Regions from separate parts of the Lysinibacillus sp. NPDC092081 genome, predicted to be linked through region 3. Evidence: riboswitches for the same ligand, from Rfam matches in the RefSeq annotation. Region 3 holds a riboswitch; each other region holds the start of a gene.
What was found. A riboswitch is a leader RNA that binds a small molecule or an ion and turns the genes downstream of it on or off. The one in region 3 is predicted to bind S-adenosylmethionine.

Region 1 (7,615 bases), on a different contig from region 3:
ACAAAATTTACTTTTCTACCACTAATTGTAACCTATCAGAGGACGAACCACGTAAACTAATAAAAAGTTTCTTCCTGTGGACCATTGATATCTCACAAAAGTTACCTCCACGTTTCTATGAAACCAAAAAGTGCGTACTTTTTTTTGCAATGGCATGAAAGCATAATAAGAAAGCAACCAAAGCACTAACAAAAATCGGAGGACAGAAAAATGATCAATCATTTACAAGATACAATCACATTAAATAATGGCTTACAAATGCCAGGAATGGGTTTAGGCGTATTTCAAGTAGAGAATGATGCTACAGCAGAAATGGTGAAAAATGCGATTGAGGTCGGTTACCGTAGCATCGATACTGCAGCCATTTATGGCAATGAAACGGGGGTTGGTGAAGGTATTAGACAGGCACTAGCAACTACTGGTTTACAACGTGAGGATTTATTTATTACATCAAAAGTATGGAACGATGGCTTGAGCTATGAAGAGACAATTGCAGCATACGAGGACAGCTTAGAAAAATTAGGGCTAGATTATTTAGACCTCTATCTCATTCATTGGCCAGGTAAAAATAAATTTGCAGAAGCTTGGAGAGCACTCGAAGATTTATATGAGCAAGGAAAGATTAAAGCTATTGGGGTATGTAATTTCCATGTGACACACTTACAGGATCTTCTTAAAACAGCTCGTATCACACCAGTTATTAACCAAGTGGAATTCCATCCACGATTACAACAAGCTGAGCTACGTTCATTCTGCGAAGAGCACAATATACAAATGGAAGCTTGGGCACCATTAATGCAAGGTGGGCTGCTTGATAACGAAACTATTTCAACAATAGCTGAAAAATACGGGAAAACAAATGCTCAAGTGATCTTACGTTGGGATATTCAAAACGGTATCATCACAATTCCAAAATCTGTGCGTAAAGAACGTATGATTCAAAACGCTGATATTTTTGATTTCACACTAACTGATGAAGAGATGGCGATCATTAACGCTATGAATCTAGAACAACGTGTTGGACCAAACCCAGATGAGTTTGACTTTGTCATGTAAACGATAGCTTGTAAACGTAAAAGAGACTGTCTAATTTTCTTCTCTTAGACAGTCTCTTTCCAATCTATTTAAGATGTATGCATCATCGCGATATCTTCATCACGTTGCATTAACAGTACATCTTCACCTTTATCTTGCATCATTTCGATATGTTTTTCACCCCAGGTGCAAAGGATGTTCAGCACAGGGTCCATCTCTTGACCATAAGGCGTTAGCGAATATTCAACTTTTGGCGGTACTTGATTGAAAACCTTGCGATTAATTAATCCAGACTGTTCTAATTCTCGCAATTGGCTTGTTAGCATTTTTTGTGAAATGCCTGGAATCAATCGGCGAAATTCATTTGTACGAATCTGACCATGGTGGTTAAGATGACAAAGAATAATAGGTTTCCATTTGCCCCCAATGACTTCAAGAGTGGCTTCTACACCAATATTATAAACTTTTTTCATTGTAAACCCCCTGTAATATTCAAAAGTAACTAAAAGTACCCTACATTACTTTCTGGCATGTATGAATATTACTATACACTATATAAAAAATCAAAGGAGATATTAATAGAATGAAAGATACAAAAATGCCGAATGCTAGACTAACATTACTCGCACTTGCAATCAGTGCATTTGGTATCGGCTCTACAGAATTTATAAGCGTAGGACTTCTTCCGTTAATTACAAAAGATTTTGACATAACATTAAGTACCGCTGGTTTAACTGTATCCATATATGCATTAGGGGTAACGATTGGTGCACCGCTTTTAACAGCATTAACATCGCGCATTAGTCGCAAAAACGTGTTACTGCTTGTTATGGTGCTGTTTATTATCGGTAATTTACTTGCAGCCTTAGCACCCTCATTCTCATTACTACTAACCGGGCGTGTTATTTCAGCATTAGCACATGGTGTGTTTATGTCCATTGCCTCTGTCATAGCCGCAGATGTTGTGGCACCTAATAAACGAGCAAGTGCAATAGCTTTTATGTTTACAGGGCTAACATTAGCAACTGTCACTGGTGTCCCGCTAGGAACTTTTATTGGACAAGTAACAGACTGGCGAATGTCGTTCATTTTCATTGTTATAATTGGTATTATCGGGTTAATTAGTAATGCTCTCCTTGTGCCTAGTCAGTTATCTAAAGGCAATCCAATATCTATTCGCGATATTGGGAAAGTATTAGGGAACATACAAATGCTACTAATTCTCTTTATTACTGCAATCGGATACGGCGGCGTGTTTGTAGTATACACATATGTTTCCCCTATATTAGAGCAATATATGGGCTACTCACCTCAAGCAATTGTCATTATCTTAGTTGTATTCGGTATTTGTGTTGCTATCGGTAATACATTGGGTGGTCATTTTGCTAACAATAATCCATTACGTTCTATCTTTATTATCTTTATCGGCTTAGCATTAGCACTACTCGGCATCGGCTTCTTTTTAGAATCATCAATCATTGGATTAATGATGGTCTTTATGATGGGGTTATTTATGTTTATGAATGTACCGGGATTACAGCTTTATGCCGTTCAGCTTTCAGAAAAATATGTACCATCAGCTATTTCAATGGCCTCAGCATTAAATATTTCGGCCTTTAACATTGGCATTTTTCTAGGATCATACATCGGAGGGTTTATCGTTCGCTACCAATCATTAGCTTATACTCCTATATACGGTTTCGGTATGGTGATGCTTGCCGCAGCTACTACGTTCCTATGGTTAATCTTTGATAAAAACAAACTTTGAAGATTCATCGGAACAATTTTAGCTTTTATCAACTACGGCGACTCCTTGGGGATCAGTCACAGATGATACCCTTCATCGGATGCCCCCAGGAAAGCGCCCAATCAGCCATTAACACCGAAAGTCTTTCTTGTACATAAGATACTGTATCAGCTATAGGATAGGAGGAATTTAGTTGTATTACAATCCTTATCCGTATTTTGTCTATCCTAATTTTTATCCAACATGGGTAATGGCAAATCAACCAACTACTCAACAACCTTCTAGACATCTAGCAATGCCGACAAACCCAACGAATAGAAGTCCATTTCCAATCGTCAATACAAATAAATTGAAAACTTCCGCAAAACGTATCAAGGTTATTATGCAGCAAGCACAATTACTTACGGATAAAATTGATGAATCCGAGCAATTTGCACATGATCTTATGAACGCTGCACAACAATCAAATAAAACAGAAGTTGAAAAGTTAATTGCGTCAGCAGGCATTACTGTAAAATTCGAAACAAACTATACACCAGATGGATTTCGTATAACATTTACTGAAAGTAGCTGCTGTAAGCTAACATTAATTTTGGGTTGGTGAAGTTTAACTGAAGAATTGGCCCTATAAAGCAGGGCCTCTTTCAGATTTATTGACCGTAAAGAAACCTCTCCCAAAACTCGTATAAAAATGCATCTAAAGTTCGAGGCTTTTTCCCTAGCAAACGATGAACAGTGTCTGTCGGTTTCTCTGGTATCGCTACAGACATTGTCTGAATCTCTACAATATGACTTGCCAGCCAAGAAGGCATTCGATCACATTCTATTAAATTTTGCCGTAATATATCTGGATTCATATCAATATAGCGGATTGGGCGATTAAGAAGTGTAGATATTTTTTCTGCTATTTCTGCATAACTAAACATCTCTTCACCTGTAAGTGTATATATTTGTCCAGCCAAATTCTTGTTCATTAAAACTTCTACTGCAACATCTGCAATATCTCTGCAATCAATAAAATTACATTGTGCTTCTTTCATGCAACCCAAAAACGTCCCTTGTGAAGAAATTGTTGGCGCCAATCGCAGTAGGTTTTGCATAAATGCATATGGACGTAAAATAGTATATTGTAAATTAGATTCTATTAATGTTTGTTCAATTTCTTGATGCCAAAGCGCTACAGTTACCGGACTAATTTCCTGATACAGTGGACTAGATATTTTCACAATGTGCTTAATACCAACTTCTGTAGCTTTGCGAACAATTGATTTTTCAATTTCAACTTGTTCAGGACTATTAGATAGCGCCAGAAAAAGTTGGCTAGCCCCAGTGAGTGCACGGTGTAACGAATTCAGATCGGAGATATCTTCTGATACAAACTCAATGCTAGAAGAATCTAAATCTCTAACTTCATTTATTAACTTTTCAGGATTTCTACTAACTGCTCGTGTAGGCACCCCCCGCTCCATTAAACGTTTTACTAACTCACTACCAATTGCTCCTGTTGCTCCAATAACCACTATCATTTTTTATCTCCTCCATTTTGAACATTATTATGAATGACACACTTCCATCTCCACGCTACTAGTGTACAAGCGATTGTTGCAGATAGAGGTAAGTCAATCCAAACAAAATTTAAAGCACTAATTTGCTGACTCTGAATAAAAAACTCTAATAAACCAAATAATATACTGGCAGCTATTAGACCGAATAAAAATCCTATGACAGAAAATAAGCCTACCACTCTAGTTTTGTGCTCAAACACAATCCAACTTCTAAAATTCCCACGCTTTTGTAACCATAATCCGATTAGCAAAGCAAACAGTGCTGAAGCCCCTCCAATAGTGGTACAAGCTCTTATAGATAATGCAACATCACTAGTAAATAGCCCACCAATACCAGCCATGATGGAAGGCATCACATACGCTAACAATACTTCTTGCCAAAGAACGAAAGCTTTTTGACCATTATCAGAAGCATTTTTGCAATGAATGTTCTCCACTCCATTAACAGATTTCATTGTTTATATAAAACCTCCTTTTTTCACCCAACAATATAATTAGGCACCTAACTATATTGCAGAAAGGAAAGCTAGCTTTTTCTAGCTAACCTTTCAACAGCACCTCTATTTGTTTAAACTATCTTCATTTACTACAATTCCTTGTGTAATTCTATCTAACAAATCAAGGAATACTTTACGCTCTTCGATACTTAATAAGCTAACTATTGATTCCAACCAGGCAAAATGCTCCGGAGCCATTTCTATAAGTTTCTCTCTCCCCTTCTCAGTTAGAGTTACTAATTTTAGACGGCCATCTTCGGGGCTTAATCGTCGAGAAACTAGGCCATCTCTTTTTAAAATATCAATAAGGCCTGTAACCGTAGCTCTTGTAATTCCAAGATGCTCTGCCAATTGTGAAGGTAATTCCTCCCCTCCATGGTCTTCAAGATCTGCTAATAATCGATAACGTCCTGTAGATAAATCAAATTTAGAGAAATGGTTCTCTGCAGCATTTCCAAGCATAGCTCCAGCTGCCATCAATCTAGATGCGACAAGTATAGACTGTGCATCAACATCTAGTTGATAGCGTTCTATTTGACGCTTAGATTGGATAAACGAAGGAACTGCATTCATATCATTCACTTTATTTTTATCATTAATCATGAGAATAGTATGGCACCTAACTACTTTTGTGTCAAATAATCTTTTATTTTTTTCCCGTATAGTTACATGTAGAGATATAAAAGCTAGCGTCATTATAAAAATTTTTACAACCGGAGTTTTTAACCTTGTATCCCTATTGAACTTGTAAACTATAAACAAATATGTTAAAGTGTTCGTAAACATTATTTCTGAAAATTCTTATATCGCATTTTCTTATCAAGAGAGACAGAGGGATTGGCCCTATGAAGTCTCAGCAACCAGCCTATAGGTATGGTGCTAATTCCAATTGGCAAAAATTTAGCCTTGAAGATGAGAAGACTTACTTCAGTTGCTTTGCACAAGAGTCCTCTTCTTTAAGGAGGACTCTTTTTTATTGTTGCATTCAAAATAATTAAAAGAAAGCAGGGAACTACTATGGCAAACGAACTTTTACAAGCGATTCAACTATTAAAATCAAAAGAATGGGTAGATTTAACACATACATTTGGTCCAAATTCTCCACATTTCTTTATGTTGGATGATGCAAAATTTGAAACATTATTTTCGCACGATGATGGCTTCTTTGCACAGCAATTCACTTTCACTGGGCAATACGGAACACATATCGACCCACCTATCCATTTTGTGCGAGATACACGCTATTTAGAAGATTTGGATCTAAAAGAACTAGTGCTACCACTAATCGTTATTGATAAATCGAAGGAAGCTGAAATTAATAACGATTACTCGTTAAGTGTTCAAGATATTCTTGACTTTGAAGCTGAATATGGAGAAATTGAAGCAGGTACCTTTGTTGCGCTGCGTACCGATTGGAGTAAACGTTGGCCAGATAAGGAGTCTTTCAGCAACAAGGACGCTGATGGTAATAATCATATTCCTGGCTGGGGATTAGAATCGTTACAATTTTTATTCAACGAACGAAAAGTGAGTGCTATTGGCCACGAAACTTTTGATACAGATTCAGCAGCTGATTTTCGTAAAAATGGTAAATTAGACAGCGAATATTTTGTGCTAGAGCAAGATACTTACCAAATTGAGCTTATGACAAATTTAGATAAGTTACCTCCAAAAGGCGCTGCTATATTCAATATTGTGCCAAAGCCTGAAAAAGCATCTGGATTCCCTGTCCGTTCATTTGCAATATTACCTTAATATAGCAACAGGTCTGATTCAATAAATATTGAATCAGACCTTTCTTAATTTAAAATTTATTTAGATGAATTCTTTCTTTTGAAAACAAAATAAACGATCAACATAATTATGATGAACAATACTATGAGATAAATACTGTAGCGGGATAAATATAACCCAACATAATGCCATTTCTCTCCAAGTACCTTCCCTAAGGTAATAAAAGTAAATGTCCATATAGTTGCTCCCGTATAAGCAAAGAAAGCAAATTTTTTATAAGGATAATTATTAATAGCCGCAATATATGCTGTAAGATGACGCACACCAGGAATAAAATATCCTATTAATAATAATCCCGGCCCTATTTTTGCAAACAACTTTTTAGTAAAATCAATTCTCTGCTCAGTAATATGAATTTTCGAACCGTATTTTTGCAATAAAGGTAGTCCGAATCTATAGCCTATATAGTAGCTCAGGGTAATTCCCCCTGCCGCACCTACGATAGCGCTGATTAAAGCTGGGATATGTGCGAGAGTTTCGCGATAAACGCTATACCCTACATATGTTAAAAATATCTCATCTGGAAGTGGCAGCCCAACAATCCCTCCAACTAGGATAAGAATGATGCCAAAATATCCGTAATGTTCAATAAGAGATTGCACGTGATGCGCCATAAATCCATCCCACCTAAAGCGTAATAATTTTTAATAGTTAGCTTTATAATAACTCAAAGGAGACAACATTATGAGTATTAAGGATTTAATACAGTTTTCTCCACTAAATTACTTGTAACTCACGTAGAGCATAATCAATACCATCCTCAGCTGATTTCTTTGTTACATAATCAGCGACATTTTTTAATGCTTCGCTACCATTGCCCATTGCAATACCAAAGCCAACCTGCTCCAGCATGTCAATATCATTATCTCCATCACCAAAAGCAAGTGCTTCCTCAGGACTCAAGTCGAAATAATCTAGTACAGCCTGGACAGCAATAGATTTGGAAACATCATGTTGCAAAACATTTGTAATGTAAG
Region 2 (7,615 bases), on a different contig from region 3:
TAAACGAGCGCACCTATTTATGGATTGAGCTCGGACTTCAAACTGTGCATGAAAAAACAGCAAATCTTATCAACCGTGCCCACGACTATGCAACATATGTGGAAGGTGTTGAAAAGCTACGAAAGCATGGTATTCGTGTTTGCTCGCACATAATTAATGGCCTTCCTCTTGAAGACTATGACATGATGATGGAAACTGCTCGTGAAGTCGCAAAGCTTGATGTACAAGGCATTAAAATTCATTTACTACACCTTTTAAAAGGGACACCAATGGTTAAGCAATACGAAAAGGGCATGTTAGAATTTTTAGATCAGGACATTTACACAAAGTTAGTAGCAGATCAGCTTGAAATTCTACCACCAGATATGGTTATTCACCGTATCACAGGTGATGGACCAATTGATTTAATGATTGGCCCTATGTGGAGTGTTAATAAATGGGAAGTATTAAATGGAATTGATGCAGAGCTTGAACGCCGTGGAAGCTGGCAAGGGAAATTTTATCAAGCTGAGGTTACGAAATGAAGCTACAACGCGTTTTACAATATGCACAACAGCTGATAAAAGATACAGTTGAAGAGGGCGACACTGTAGTGGATGCCACAGCAGGAAACGGCCACGACACATTATTTTTAGCACAGCTTGTCGGCGATGAAGGTCAAGTATACGCCTTTGATGTTCAAAAGAGTGCTGTTGATGCGACTCTCCATCGCCTTTTAGACAATGGCTTAGAGCATCGTGCACTTGTTTTACATAGAGGGCATGAAGAAGTAGCCAACTATGTGCACAAGCCAGTAGCTGCTGCAATTTTCAATCTTGGTTATTTGCCTGGTAGTAATCACGACATCGTTACACAGTCAAATACTACGATACAAGCCATTGAAGATTTGCTAAAGCTGCTCAAAATCGGTGGTCTTATTGTCCTTGTCATTTATCATGGTCATCAGGGTGGTAAGGAAGAACGAGATGCTGTGATAGAATATGTGAGTCAACTTCCCCAAAAATATGTGCACGTATTAAAATACGAGTTTCTAAATCAACAAAATGATCCTCCCTTTGTGATTGCTTTAGAAAAAATGAAAGATCACTCGTTAAGTTAGATCGTTTCAATATCAAAATTTATTTAAGGCATGATTCCGATGGAGCATTGGAATCATGCCTTTTTATTTAGAAAAAAAATATCCCCCGATGGCGCGGGGGATGGGAGGAGTACTTAACTTTTACTTTCATGTCAAATTACCTTAATTAACTTTAGCTAGTTAGATTTTAAAAGTGTTTGTTGTTTCATTGCATCCACATATCGTTGATTGACTTTTTCCCAATCGACAGTATTCCACCAATTCGTAACAAATTCAGGCCGGCGATTTTGATATTTCAAATAATATGCATGTTCCCATACATCAATAATGAGTAGAGGAATTTTCCCTTCTTTTAAAGGTGTGTCTTGGTTAGCTGTACTCATAATGGTTAATTGTTCACCATCCAGCACTAGCCATCCATATCCACTTCCAAAGCGAGTAATGGCTGCTTTAGAAAGCTGATCCTGAAAATTATCAAACGTTTTAAAATGATAATCAATCGCCTTTCCAATATCAGCATTTGCCTCACCACCACCATCGGGACTCATCAAATCCCAAAATAAACTGTGGCAATAGTGTCCTCCACCATTATTTTGGACGGCTGTTTGAATGTCAGCTGGAAGTACATCAAGATTGCTTAATAAATCTTCCAACGACTGATTTTGTAAATCCTTATGACCTTCTAAGGCTACATTTAAATTATTTACATACGTAGCATGATGCTTAGAATGATGGATTTCCAACGTTCTAGCATCAATATAGGGCTCCAACTGATCATAATCATATGATAGTTTCGGTAAATGGAACACGGTCATTTTTTCACCCCCTCCCAAAAAGTTTCTTAAAGGAAAGATAATTTCCTTAAGACAAAATATACCTTCTTTTTCTATTGCCGTCAATAGAAATTTTTTTATAAAACAAAAAAGCTATCTAATAGAATGTTTCATCTATTAGATAGCTTTCTCGTTATTGTCTATTTATTTTTACGTTTTTCATTATAATCCACCCAGAAATCTGCACCTTTAATTCCTAGTTTACGAGGATCAAAAACAGGATCTTTTCCTTCTTTTTTCTGTTTCTCATAATCCTTTAATGCGACTATAGCAGGCTTCATAATAATTAAAATCGCTATAACGTTAATCCAAACCATTAAGCCAAGTCCAACATCCCCCATAGCCCAAGCAAGATCGGATGTGCGGATTGTACCGTAAAACGCAGAAATTAAAATTGCAAATTTAGCCAGCCATATGACGACTTTTTCAGTAGCTCCTGAGAATAGATAAGCCACATTTGTTTCGGCAATGTAGTAGTATGCCATAATTGTCGTAAAAGCAAAGAAGAATAATGCAATCGCTACGAATGGTCCCCCAAAACCTGGTAATGAAGAGTCAACTGCATATTGTGTGTATGCTGCGCCTTCTTTAATACTTTTCGCAAATGTGATTTGTTCTTCTCCAGATAATCCACCTTTATTGAAATCTCCAACATAAACATATGAATCAGCACCCGCTTTTTCATCGTGTACATTATACATACCAGTAAATAAAATCATAAATGCTGTAGCTGTACAGATTAATAAAGTATCAATATATACAGAAGCTGCTTGGACGATACCTTGTTTAGCAGGGTGTGATACTTCTGCAGCCGCTGCCGGATGCGCACCTGTCCCTTGACCTGCTTCATTTGAATAAATACCGCGTTTAACCCCCCATGCAATAGCGGAACCAATAATACCACCAAAGATTTCTTGTGCACCAAATGCGCTAGAAAAAATTAATGAAAATACAGCTGGTACTTCTTTAATATTCATTGCAATAATGATGATGGCCATCAGAATATATGCTAATGCCATAAACGGTACAATGATCTGTGCAGCATTGGCAATCCATTTAATCCCACCGATAATAATAGTACCTAATAAGACGACAATAATAAGTCCTGTAATCCAAGTCTTAACATCGAAAGCGTTTTCAACCGCTGTCGCAATTGCATTCGATTGAACACCCGGCATCAAAACTAACATGGCAGCTAATGCGGCAACAGCAAAAATAACTGCAAACCACTTTTGCCCCATTCCTTTTTCTATGTAAAAAGCTGGCCCACCACGATATTCTGTATCTTTCTCTTCTTTATAAATTTGAGCCAATGTCGACTCAACGTAAGCAGTTGCCGCACCGATAAAGGCGATTGCCCACATCCAAAAAACAGCCCCAGGTCCCCCCATCCCGATTGCTGTAGCTGTACCGGCAATATTACCTGTTCCTACTCGACCAGATAATGCGATAGACATCGCCTGGAAAGATGAAATCCCCTTTTCTGATTTTTCGCCTTTAAACATTAAAACAAACATATCTTTAATGTGTCTTACTTGTAGGAACCGTGTAATGATTGAAAAAAAGAGGCCTATTAACAAAATGCCATAAATAAACCACGGTCCCCATAAAATCTCATTAATTTTCCCAACAATCGTTTCCATTTTACCCCTCCGATTTGAAAAATATTACTTTAAGTCATTATAGTATTACATTTTTCAGAAAATTACAATATTATATTCAAGTAACGAAAAGTTAGTTATTTTTCTAGTTAATTGGAGAGGTAATTCACTATTCAATTATATAGCCAATTCTTCGAAGAGCATTATTAATAAAATCACGTATATAAACAAAAATCTCGTCACGCTCTACTTCATGAAATAGATTATGATAACAGTTTGCCCATTCTTTGAATTGAAACTCTGTAAATTCCATCTGATGTAGCCAGTTACGTGTTTGTTTAGTTTCAGTAATATTATCTTTTTCAGCTGTCATAACTAACATAGGCATATTAGGGAATTCAGCCTTAGGCAATAACACTAAATTGCGCATCATTTGCTGTAGTTCTCGATACCATTTCACTGAAACGACTGACGAAAAGGGAACCTCATCCTTCATCTCATCTCTACCTTCTAAACTGCGCGTTAATGCTTCTAATGTAATTTCATGGGTCAGCTTCACATTTGCAGTCAGGGCACTTAAACTAGTTAAAGCATTTGATAGTTTACCTGGCAATAGCTTTAAATGAAGCCAAGGTGAAGTTAAGATAATCCCTGCGCATTCATATTTTCGTTTTTGCATGGTATGTAGTAATAGTGTCGCACCAAGCCCATGTCCTATTAAAAAGACAGGTAAATTATACGAAAAAGCATTCTCCATTAAATGCCTTGTATATTTATTGTATTCTTTAAAATCTTCATCGTGAACACGAGAAAATCCTACATTTACTCCATGGTTAGGTAAATCCCCCATGACTATGTGGAAGCCTTCCAATCTAAGTTTTTCTATAAGCCATGCATACCATCGGTGATTTTCATATGCACCATGAAGAATAGCAACCACAGCCTTTGCTTGTCCATCAGCTTCCCATTTCCACATTTCACATAGTCCTCCTAAAAAAATAATTACACAATGATTATATCGGAATATCTAGCTCATTTTAATTTTATATTTCCATCAAGTTGCGTATTTGATACGATAATATTACATCATAGAAAGAAAAGAGGCGATCCTTATGATCTATCCATTTAAAGGTAAAATACCCAATATCGATCCATCTGTTTTTATTGCCGATTATGCAACCGTTACTGGTGACGTTACAATAGGTGCTGAAACAACAATTTGGTTTAACACAGTTATTCGAGGGGATGTATCACCAACAATTATCGGAAAACGAGTTAGTATTCAAGACCTCTGTTGCTTACATCAAAGCCCTAAATATCCGCTCATTATTGAAGATGAAGTAACAGTCGGACATCAAGTAACTTTACATAGCTGTACGATTCGTAAAAAAGCCTTAATAGGTATGGGCTCTATAGTATTAGACGGAGCGGAGATTGGAGAGGGTGCATTCATTGGGGCGGGTAGTCTTGTACCTCCTGGCAAAGTCATTCCTCCAAATAGCTTAGCATTAGGTCGTCCTGCAAAGGTTGTAAGAGAATTAAATGATGAAGATAAGGAAGATATGGAACGCATCATACGTGAATATATAGAAAAAGGACAATACTATAAATCACTTCAAACAGAAAATAAATAGCTATTTCAACAGCTCCACGTTTGCTTGAACAACCGAGCCATACATAATTATGATTAGGAGCTTCTCTTTTTCGATAAAAACAGCAAAAGGGGCTATTAGAATGTTGAGCCCCTTTCTGTAATAGTATTTTAAAATATTTTTTCAGCTCTTCATTACTTTAGCTGAATAGCTTATAAGCCTGCTTTTTCTTTTAATGCATCAGCTTTGTCTGTTTGTTCCCAAGGTACATTTAAGTCTGTACGACCGAAGTGACCATATGCTGCAGTTTGCTTATAAATAGGGCGACGAAGGTTAAGCATTTTAATAATCCCTGCTGGGCGTAGATCAAATAGCTCGCGTACCCATTTTACAATTTCACTTTCCGTAACTTTTCCTGTCCCAAATGTATCAACAGCAATAGATACAGGTTGAGCAACACCAATCGCATAAGCTAGTTGTACTTCAGCTCGTTCTGCTAAACCAGCTGCTACGATATTTTTTGCCACATAGCGTGCTGCATATGCCGCTGAACGGTCTACCTTAGTTGCGTCCTTACCAGAGAAAGCACCTCCACCATGACGTGCATAGCCACCGTATGTATCAACGATGATTTTACGTCCAGTTAGACCAGCATCCCCTTTTGGACCACCAATTACGAATCGGCCAGTTGGGTTGATGAAATATTTAGTATTGGCATCTAGTAATTCACTTGAAACAACTGGAGCAATAACGAATTCTTTTACGTCTGCTTGAATTTGCTCAAGTGTAGCTTCTTCGTCATGCTGTGTTGAAATTACAATCGTATCCACGCGCACTGGTACATTGTTTTCATCATATTCAATCGTTACTTGTGTTTTTCCGTCTGGACGTAAATATGCTAGTTCACCAGATTTACGTACTTCCGTTAAACGACGAGCCAGTTTATGCGCTAAACTAATTGGTAATGGCATAAGCTCTGGCGTTTCGTTACATGCATAACCGAACATTAAGCCTTGGTCACCTGCACCAATTGCTTCAATGTCAGCATCTGTCATAGAGCCTTCACGCGCCTCTAATGCTTGGTCAACACCTTGAGCAATATCAGGTGATTGCTCACCAATAGCAACAAGTACTGCTAGGTTTTCAGCATCAAAGCCATACTTTCCACGTGTATAACCGATTTCTGCTACAGTATCACGAACGATACCTTTAATATCTACATAAGTAGAAGTAGTAATTTCTCCTGCTACTAAAACTAAGCCTGTTGTTACTGTTGTTTCACACGCTACACGCGCGTTTGGATCTTCTACTAAAATAGCATCTAAAATGGCATCCGAGATTTGATCACAAATTTTGTCTGGATGTCCTTCTGTTACACTCTCTGATGTAAACAGTCGACGGTTTGTCATTTGGTTTCCTCCTATTACTTACTGCGAATTAATACGGTACTCATTACCCATGTCAAGTCCGCCCCTATGGATTGGACTCTCAAGCCGTTGTTGCTGTCGTTTTACTTTTGCACAAATATACAGCTGCCGCTCTTAACACGAGGTTTTCGAAAGATCCGTCATTATAATAAGGAAAGGACTATATGCTTACCTTTACATTCGTTTTTAACAATAAAAAAATCCTTTTCTCACGCTTACTTAACATGAGGAAAGGAATAATGACTTCGTAACCTTTCACTCTTATCGTTCAAGGGGCTTTCCCTTGCATCAGGTTGGCACCAGCGCATGTCGTGAAATAGTTCATGCAGGTTGCCGGGTTTCACAGGGCCTGACCCTCCACCAGCTCGGGATAAGAGTATCCGTTCAATATCTCATAATACGTAAAAGGTAGAACGTTGTCAAATATTTTTAGCTTCTTTCAGCGAGTGTCCAAACATCCGCTGAACCTGTGGCATTACCGAAATGACCGACATCGTATCGGCCCTCATGTTGTTGCCGCTACGTTAGCACTGCGCTTTCGCACAATAAACAACTGATGGCCAAAGCACAAAGCCGATTCTGGACGCAATTATGCCAAGGTATAATTGATTGTATTCTTATAAAGAAAGTATGGGATTAAACAAGAAACTAATTTGGATTATGCTGTAATTTGAAACAAAATAATCCCTATTCTCCACCTCACATCATGTGTTAACATATGTGTGACCCCTTTAAAGCACATTTTGTAGCTACAGAACATGTGGTGGATGAATATGATTGTAGCCTCATTTCAGTTGACGACAAACCCCAACTGATAAAAAACCAGCTAAGACTTCACATCCTGTGCGAACCTCATGTTAGTTAAGAGCTTCCAAACGCAATTTTGCTGTGTCGAAAGTGATTGTGTGATCACTTATTATAGGGTAAAAAACATTATCAAAACGAATCAATTTACTTTTTGTCGTTTTCTTGAAAAGTAATAAAATCTGAAAAATAATTTCCGAATTAGTATAGATTATTTAAGCAATTGTGTTATACTATTTTTGAAATTAAGAAAATCTCCCTCGACTCTAGGGAATACTAT
Region 3 (7,615 bases):
TTTGCCGTGTTTCTAACACTTCGTCTTCAGACAGATATTTAGTCATGGCGTTTCACTTTCGCTACAAAAGACATCCTGAATGAAGATACACTGTGAAACAAACAAATTCAAATAATTCAAAAATCAACTTAAAGAAAATTGTAACGTAAATACATACATTGCACAAGAAAAATCTTTCTAGGGTGGACATTTGTTTCCTGTAGACGTGCAAAGGAAATCGTTTTCATTCCTTTTATTATGTGATTTTTCACTTGATCTATAATAATTGAACAAATTTTGACGAATCTTTATCTAAAAAACAAATGCCTTTCTTCTATTATATATGTATGTAAAGACATTCATAAAAATTGTTCTTTTGAAATATATTAATAAAAATTTTTTCTGTATATCTTCATCGTCTAATTTAAAAAGCCCATTCCCTGTAGCAGCAGAGAATGAGCCCAATTATATGAGGGATAATTAACTAGCTTTGGCTAGCAATTTATAACGATATTGTATTAAAGCTTGTTGCACCAATCTTATTTCCTCTTGCGTAAAATTTGGTATTGCATACGTACGTTCAACTAATTGGAATGTGCCGTATTTTAAATAATACTCTGTCGCAGGTAGAGGAATATGACTTGTTCCATAGCCTTCATAAGCTTCGAAAATTTCTTTTACTGTATAGACTTCCTCGTTGACATAAACAACTTCCTTAAAAGCAGAATGTCCAAAGATCTCTTGCCATTTGCACTCAACTGACGCAAGTATGTTTTGAATGGACATGTTGTTCACAAACACATGACCTTCATTTAGCTCATAAATAAGATAAGATGCAATGTTTTGCGCACTATACACATTTCCCATTTAAAACACTCCTTTATCATCAGTTTTGTAGATAAGAGTAGCTACTGGCTGAGCAGCTACTCCTCTTCGTATATATTCAAAAGTGGGGGAGCACTTATGAAACTAAATTAGTTTGAGCATTGATTGAAAACACTTTACCGATCAACAAGTCGGCGCTTTAAATTGGTTCTAGGTTGGTAGCCCTTCGAACACTTTTCTTATTCCCTAGTATAAAACAAGGAATTAAATAAGTCAATAATACTTATAAAATTACTAGGTATTAATTAATTATCAATTATGCCGAGGCATAATTGCGTCCGGAATGGGATGCTTTAGCACCCGCTGAAAGAAGTTAAAATTTCAGTTATTTCACCAAATGAGGTGAGCGGATGATGCAGCAACGTTTGACGCATTACCAAATGAGGCCAATCGGATGAGAAAATACGTAAACGCTACAACATTAGCCAATATGTTTTATTTATTAAGCTTCTACTTTTTGTTGTGAAGCTGTTACTTGTTCAATAGCTTGTTCTAAATCTGCAATAATGTCCTCTACTGCCTCTAGACCGATAGATAAGCGAATGAGCGACTCGGTTACGCCAGTTTGGATTAGCTCTTCAGCTGATAGTTGCTGATGTGTAGTAGATGCAGGATGAATAATTAATGATTTGGCATCCCCTACATTTGCTACGTGCGAGAATAATTTTACACTATCAATTAATTTACGCCCTGCTTCACGTCCACCTTTTATACCGAATGTAAGTACTGAACCGAAGCCGTTTCTCAAATATTTTTTTGCTAAATCATGGGTAGGGAAATTTTCTAAGCCATTGTAATTTACATATTCCACAGATGGGTGGTTTTGCAAATATTCGGCTACCGCTAATGCATTTTCATTGTGTTTAGGAATACGCAAATGAAGCGTTTCTAAACCTTGTAATAAATTAAATGCTGCATCTGCACTTAATGTTGGTCCAAAGTCACGTAGTAATTGCACACGCAGTTTTGTGGCAAATGCAGCCGCTGCTGTGTCAATACCATAACGCAAACCGTGATAAGAAGCATCTGGCTCAGTAAAGCCTGGGAAACGTCCGCGAGTCCAATCAAACTTCCCTGCATCTACCACAACGCCACCCAAAGTTGTACCATGGCCGCCAATCCATTTTGTAGCGGAATGAACAACGATATCTGCACCGTAGTCAATTGGTGTAGAGCCATATGGTGAAGCAAATGTGCTATCAATAATTAATGGCAGGCCGTTTTCATGTGCTATATTAGCTACCGCTTCAATATCTAGTACCTTTAAACTTGGGTTACCGTAAATTTCAGCGAACACCGCTTTTGTTTTATCAGTAATAGCTGCTCGGAAATTATCTGGATTTGTTTCGTCTACAAAAATTGTTTTAATACCATAGTTCGGTAGTGTGTTTGCGAATAAATTATAAGTACCTCCGTATAAAGAGCTAGCTGCGACAATTTCATCACCTGCCCCTGCAAGATTTAAAATTGAAAATGCGATTGCTGCTGCACCAGATGAAAGTGCTACTGCTGCTGTACCGCCTTCTAATAAAGCGACGCGTTTTTCAAAAACATCTACAGTTGGGTTTGTAATTCGTGTGTAAATATTGCCAGCTTCCTCTAAGGCAAACAGACGTTGCGCATGAGCAGTATCTTTAAAAACGAATGCCGTTGAGCGATATACGGGTACTGTACGAGATCCTGTTACCGGGTCTGGCTCTTGGCCACCGTGTAACAGCAATGTTTCTGGTTTAAAATTTGTCATTGTATACCTCCAAATGGTTATTTTTTTACGATGGTACCGGAGATGAGGAGGATTTTTTCAGTAGAAAACAAAAACCCTCTTCAGTTAAGAAGAGGGTTGCGGTTGCAAGTTTTCCTCCCCTTATCTGCCAGATCCAAGTAAGAATCTGTAGGAATTAGCACCTTAGCAAGTTCGTCACTTACTGGTTGCCGGGCATCATAGGGCCTATCCCTCCGCCGCTCTTGATAAGAGTATGAGATTCAATTTCCATCGTTGTTACACAGTATAAACATAGACTTTTTCTCTGTCAATACTAAAATTTTATTTTTTCCGAAACTTCTGTCTGCTTTTTTACGTAATACGAACGCATACACTATTTTAGGTATTTATTATTTTTATCACCATAGTGTGGGTTTATTTCCGTTTCGACTTATATACATGATATACGTTTTAACAAATGTCATCCCTAACTTTTAGTGATGGGACAATTATTTAGAAAGGAGGATTTTTATGATAAAAGCCGTTATCATTTTTCTTCTTGTTGGTTATTTGATTGGCTGTATTCACGGCTCTAAAGTTGCACAGTTTTTATCCGGGGTAGATTTAAAAAAGACTGGTCATGGCAATGCAGGTGCCTCTAATGCGACACTTTCCCTTGGATGGAAATACGGCATATTAGTTGCACTAATCGATATCGGTAAAGGCGTTGTAGCTATAATCGGTGCACATGTCTATTTAGCAGATATAACACAATTAACAGAAGCACAAGTTTGGCTCTTTATCTATATCGTAACTGCTGGCGTCATTCTAGGTCATAATTTCCCATTTTTTATGGGCTTCAATGGCGGTAAAGGAACTGCTTCAATCATAGGAATATTACTTGCGATTGATTGGAAAATTGGCTTATTTGCACTCATTTTATTTGTTATTTTATCTATCACGACGAACTATTTAATTGTCGGTGTACTTGAATTTTATCTCGTTTTTTGTATAGCCACATATTTATGGATTCCTGGAGTTGGCCCAACGATTATAGCCCTATTACTTTTTGGTATAGCCATCATTTTGCATATCGAAAATATTAAGCGACTGATGATAGGAACTGAGCCTAAAGTGACTTCTGCATTCAAAAAGAAAAAATAATATACTTTGGATATTATTGTCTTTTATATGGCCACATATTTTCTCGCAACTGCCCATTATCGCTATAAATAGGGGGTATTTCACATACTAGTTTTTTTACAATAAATAGACAAATTAACTTTCTTAATAAAGTATTTTACTAGCCGATGTTATAGAAAATTGTAATAGAAAGGATGAAAAAGTATGTCTACTTCTGAACAAGCAAAACCGAAACGTAATTTGAAGCCACTATGGATTGCATTAGCGTTCGCATTACTAATCATCATAACTTTTTTACCTAACAACGGCGATTTACCTATAGCTGGTCAACGGGCTTTGGCTATCTTAGCTTTCGCGGTCATCCTATGGGTTACAGAAGCAGTATCCTATCCCGTTAGCTCTGCCATGATTATTGCTCTCGTGACAATCTTACTAGGCTTAGCCCCGTCAATGGAAGATCCCGCGAAAGTGCTAGGAACATCAGATGCATTAAAATTAGCATTAAGCGGATTTAGTAATTCAGCAGTTGCACTAGTAGCCGCAGCTCTTTTCCTAGCGGCAGCTATGCAAATTACGAATTTACATAAACGTCTTGCGCTATGGATACTTTCACTAGTTGGGACAAAAACGAAAGCCATTGTATTCGGTGCTATTTTAGTATCTATTGCACTCGCATTCTTTGTCCCATCTGCTACTGCACGTGCAGGCGCAGTTGTACCAATACTACTCGGAATGGTAGCAGCATTTGGTTTACCACGTGATAGTCGACTTGCTGCTTTACTTGTTATTACTTCTGTACAAGCTGTTTCCATTTGGAATATCGGTATTAAAACGGCAGCAGCTCAAAATATGGTCGCTTTAAATTTCATCAAAGAACAATTCGGTGTAGATATTTCTTGGGGTGCTTGGTTACTTTACGCTGCCCCCTTCTCAATCATCATGTCGGTGGCTCTATTTTTCATTATGATTACACTAATTAAGCCTGAAACAAGTAATATTGAAGGTGGTAAAGAAGTAATCAAAAAACAGCTTGCGGAACTTGGTCCATTAAAAGCTCCCGAAATTCGATTAATCATCACCTCGGTAGTTTTACTATTTTTCTGGGCTGCAGAGGGCAAACTCCACCCATTCGATACGACAACCGTTACAATCGTTGCAATCGCCATTTTATTAATGCCAAAAATCGGAGTCTATTCGTGGAAGCAAGTTGAACCTCATATTCCTTGGGGGACAATTATCGTCTTTGCAGTAGGAATTATGCTAGGAACAGTCTTGCTTAATACTAAAGGTGCATCGTGGTTATCTGATAAGGTATTCGGTTCACTCGGTTTAGATTCTATGCCGATTCTAGCAACAATCGCCCTTGTTACTTTATTTAATATTATTATTCATTTAGGTTTTGCGAGTGCAACAAGCTTGGCATCTGCACTTGTACCGGTCTTTATCGTTTTAGCCTCAACATTAACGGCTAATGTCGATCAGGTTGGTTTCGTTATCGTGCAACAATTCGTTATTAGCTTTGGCTTCCTCTTACCTATTAGCGCACCGCAAAATATGCTTGCCTATGGTACAGGAGCCTTTACAACAAAGGATTTCTTAAAATCTGGTATTCCATTAACGATTATTGGATATATCCTAGTTCTTCTATTCTCCGCAACGTATTGGAAATGGATTGGCTTATTGTAAGAAGCAGCTAGGGTTTTCTCTTTGGACACCTGAGCACTTCAGGGGGTTCCCCGATCAAAATTCCAGAGCACCCGAGCTTTTGAGATTACGTTAATAACAATTAAAAGCCTTGAAGGAAAAAGTCTACTGTCCTTCAAGGCTTTTATTACTTTATTATTTCAATAAAGCAGGGTTCTTCATCGTACCATTTTTTGCGTAATTCACATGCCAGGAGAGAGCTTTTTCTAGATCGTGTGGCGTATGGTGTCCACCTGTTGCTTCATTGGCATCGTTAAAATACTTCCATAATTGCTCACGATATTCCGGGTGTGCACAGTTATCGATAATGAGCCCAACCCGTTCTTTTGGAGCTAGCCCACGTAAGTCTGCTACTCCCTGCTCTGTTACGATTACGTCTACATCATGCTCTGTATGGTCTACATGCGAAACCATTGGAACGATACTAGAAATATTTCCACCTTTCGCATAAGATTTTGTGACGAAAATGCCTAATCGTGCATTACGTGCAAAGTCTCCGGAGCCGCCGATTCCATTCATCATTTTTGTGCCAGAAACATGCGTAGAATTCACATTTCCATAAATATCCACTTCGAGTGCTGTATTAACAGAAATTAACCCGAGTCGGCGAATAATTTCTGGTTGGTTAGAAATTTCTTGCGGACGTAATACTAGTTTATCTGCATATTTTTCAAAATCACCATAAACTTGGTTACCAACTTCTTCGGAAAGGGTAATAGAAGTAGCAGATGCGAAGTTTACCTTTCCTGCATCAATTAATTCGAATACTGCGTCTTGCAGTACTTCTGAATATACTTCTAAGTTCTCAAACTCAGAATCTTTAAAACCTAATAAAACGGCGTTTGCAACTGAGCCTACACCTGATTGAATTGGTCTTAAGCTTGTTGTTAAACGACCTACTTTAATTTCTTCACGTAGGAAGTTTAATAAATGATTAGCCATAATATCTGTTTCTTCATCCGCAGGAACAATCGTTGATGGCGCATCTAAAATATCTGAAATCACAATGCCTTTTACTTTATTTAAATCTAGTGGTATGCCAATTGCGCCAAGCCGATCGGATACATTTTGTAATGGAATCGGATCTCGTTTCCCCTGTGGTCCCGGTACAAAAATATCATGGACACCCTCTAATGCATCAAGCTGAGCTACATTCAACTCAATAATTATTTGGTCTGCTTCTTGCACAAAAATCGGAGAGTTACCAACTGAAGTTGTAGGAATTAGTAAGCCGTCTTCTGTAATAGCAGCCGCTTCAATAATCGCAAAATCAATAGGACCAATAATACCTTGACGTACAAGCTCCGCATTATGTGATAGATGCGCATCAACAAATGTGATTTCACCACTGTTGATTTTGTTACGAATACCGGCATCCGCTTGAAAAGGTCCACGTTTACGAATAACGCCAGCTTCCGCTAAGTATTGATCCACTTCTGGGCCAAGTGATGCACCTGTATATACATCTACCTGGAAGCTCTCTTTTTTAGCCTTCTCCACAAGTGCAAGAGGTACCACTTTAACATCACCAGCGCGGGTAAACCCGCTCATCCCAAGTACCATACCATCCTTAATCCAAGATGCTGCTTCTTCTGCTGTTACAACTTTGCTCCGTAGCTGTTCATTACGAAGCTTTTTCGCCAACTTTTCTGCCATCCCTTATTCCTCCATCCCACTTTATTTTTATTCAACTAATTACTCGGTTTAATTCTCTGGTATAGTCATCCAATTATTAGAAATCTAACCAAATAAACCACCCATATATAATTTTAAACTATTTAGAATTTTTAATCTATAACCAACGAATTATTTTATTTTACGAAAGATTTTATACATTCGCAAATTATTTAAAAATAATTTCAACATCGAAAAAATTCGATTTTGAAGACGAAGCGTGATATGCTCTTGATATATATAAAGGGAAAAAGGGGATTTTATAAATGGTTAAAGAATTATTACGCAACCACTCTTCGGTTCGTATTTATGATGGAAATCCGATTTCAAAAGAAATTATTGAAGAATTAATTGCTACTGCACAAATGGCTGCTACATCACATTTTGTACAAGCTTATAGTGTAATTTGGGTAACAGATGCGGAGAAAAAAGAAAAATTAGGATTGCTCTCTGGTAATCCTCGTCAATACGAAACTTCTGGCGGTGCCTTTGTCTTCTGTGTAGATTTCAAGCGTCTTCAATCAGCAG

Region 1: it holds a riboswitch for S-adenosylmethionine, as region 3 does, so the genes downstream of both, ACIQLB_RS10895 (cyclase family protein) here and ACIQLB_RS23610 (O-acetylhomoserine aminocarboxypropyltransferase/cysteine synthase family protein) in region 3, are expected to answer to the same signal.
Region 2: it holds a riboswitch for S-adenosylmethionine, as region 3 does, so the genes downstream of both, metK (methionine adenosyltransferase) here and ACIQLB_RS23610 (O-acetylhomoserine aminocarboxypropyltransferase/cysteine synthase family protein) in region 3, are expected to answer to the same signal.

The regions. Positions count from the first base shown of each region.
Region 1 covers NZ_JBIVRU010000005.1:126,101-133,715, forward strand. The annotation lists gene ACIQLB_RS10860 (aldo/keto reductase) at 211-1,056, shown strand; gene ACIQLB_RS10865 (winged helix-turn-helix transcriptional regulator) at 1,125-1,508, opposite strand; gene ACIQLB_RS10870 (MFS transporter) at 1,619-2,803, shown strand; gene ACIQLB_RS10875 (YuzC family spore coat inner layer protein) at 2,976-3,386, shown strand; gene ACIQLB_RS10880 (SDR family NAD(P)-dependent oxidoreductase) at 3,433-4,308, opposite strand; gene ACIQLB_RS10885 (hypothetical protein) at 4,305-4,802, opposite strand; gene ACIQLB_RS10890 (MarR family winged helix-turn-helix transcriptional regulator) at 4,908-5,447, opposite strand; SAM riboswitch class I at 5,658-5,763, shown strand; gene ACIQLB_RS10895 (cyclase family protein) at 5,862-6,599, shown strand; gene ACIQLB_RS10900 (DedA family protein) at 6,656-7,252, opposite strand; gene ACIQLB_RS10905 (Cof-type HAD-IIB family hydrolase) at 7,356-7,615, opposite strand, start outside.
Region 2 covers NZ_JBIVRU010000002.1:26,813-34,427, reverse strand. The annotation lists gene mnmL (tRNA modification radical SAM protein MnmL/YtqA) at 1-524, shown strand, start outside; gene mnmM (tRNA 5-(aminomethyl)-2-thiouridylate-methyltransferase MnmM) at 521-1,099, shown strand; gene ACIQLB_RS05025 (superoxide dismutase) at 1,255-1,893, opposite strand; gene ACIQLB_RS05020 (alanine/glycine:cation symporter family protein) at 2,052-3,554, opposite strand; gene ACIQLB_RS05015 (alpha/beta hydrolase) at 3,682-4,488, opposite strand; gene ACIQLB_RS05010 (gamma carbonic anhydrase) at 4,625-5,146, shown strand; gene metK (methionine adenosyltransferase) at 5,317-6,513, opposite strand; SAM riboswitch class I at 6,790-6,908, opposite strand.
Region 3 covers NZ_JBIVRU010000030.1:1,289-8,903, reverse strand. The annotation lists gene ACIQLB_RS23615 (hypothetical protein) at 460-846, opposite strand; gene ACIQLB_RS23610 (O-acetylhomoserine aminocarboxypropyltransferase/cysteine synthase family protein) at 1,307-2,608, opposite strand; SAM riboswitch class I at 2,726-2,839, opposite strand; gene ACIQLB_RS23605 (glycerol-3-phosphate acyltransferase) at 3,098-3,730, shown strand; gene ACIQLB_RS23600 (DASS family sodium-coupled anion symporter) at 3,914-5,395, shown strand; gene scpC (succinyl-CoA:acetate CoA-transferase ScpC) at 5,549-7,069, opposite strand; gene chrR (class II chromate reductase ChrR) at 7,354-7,615, shown strand, end outside.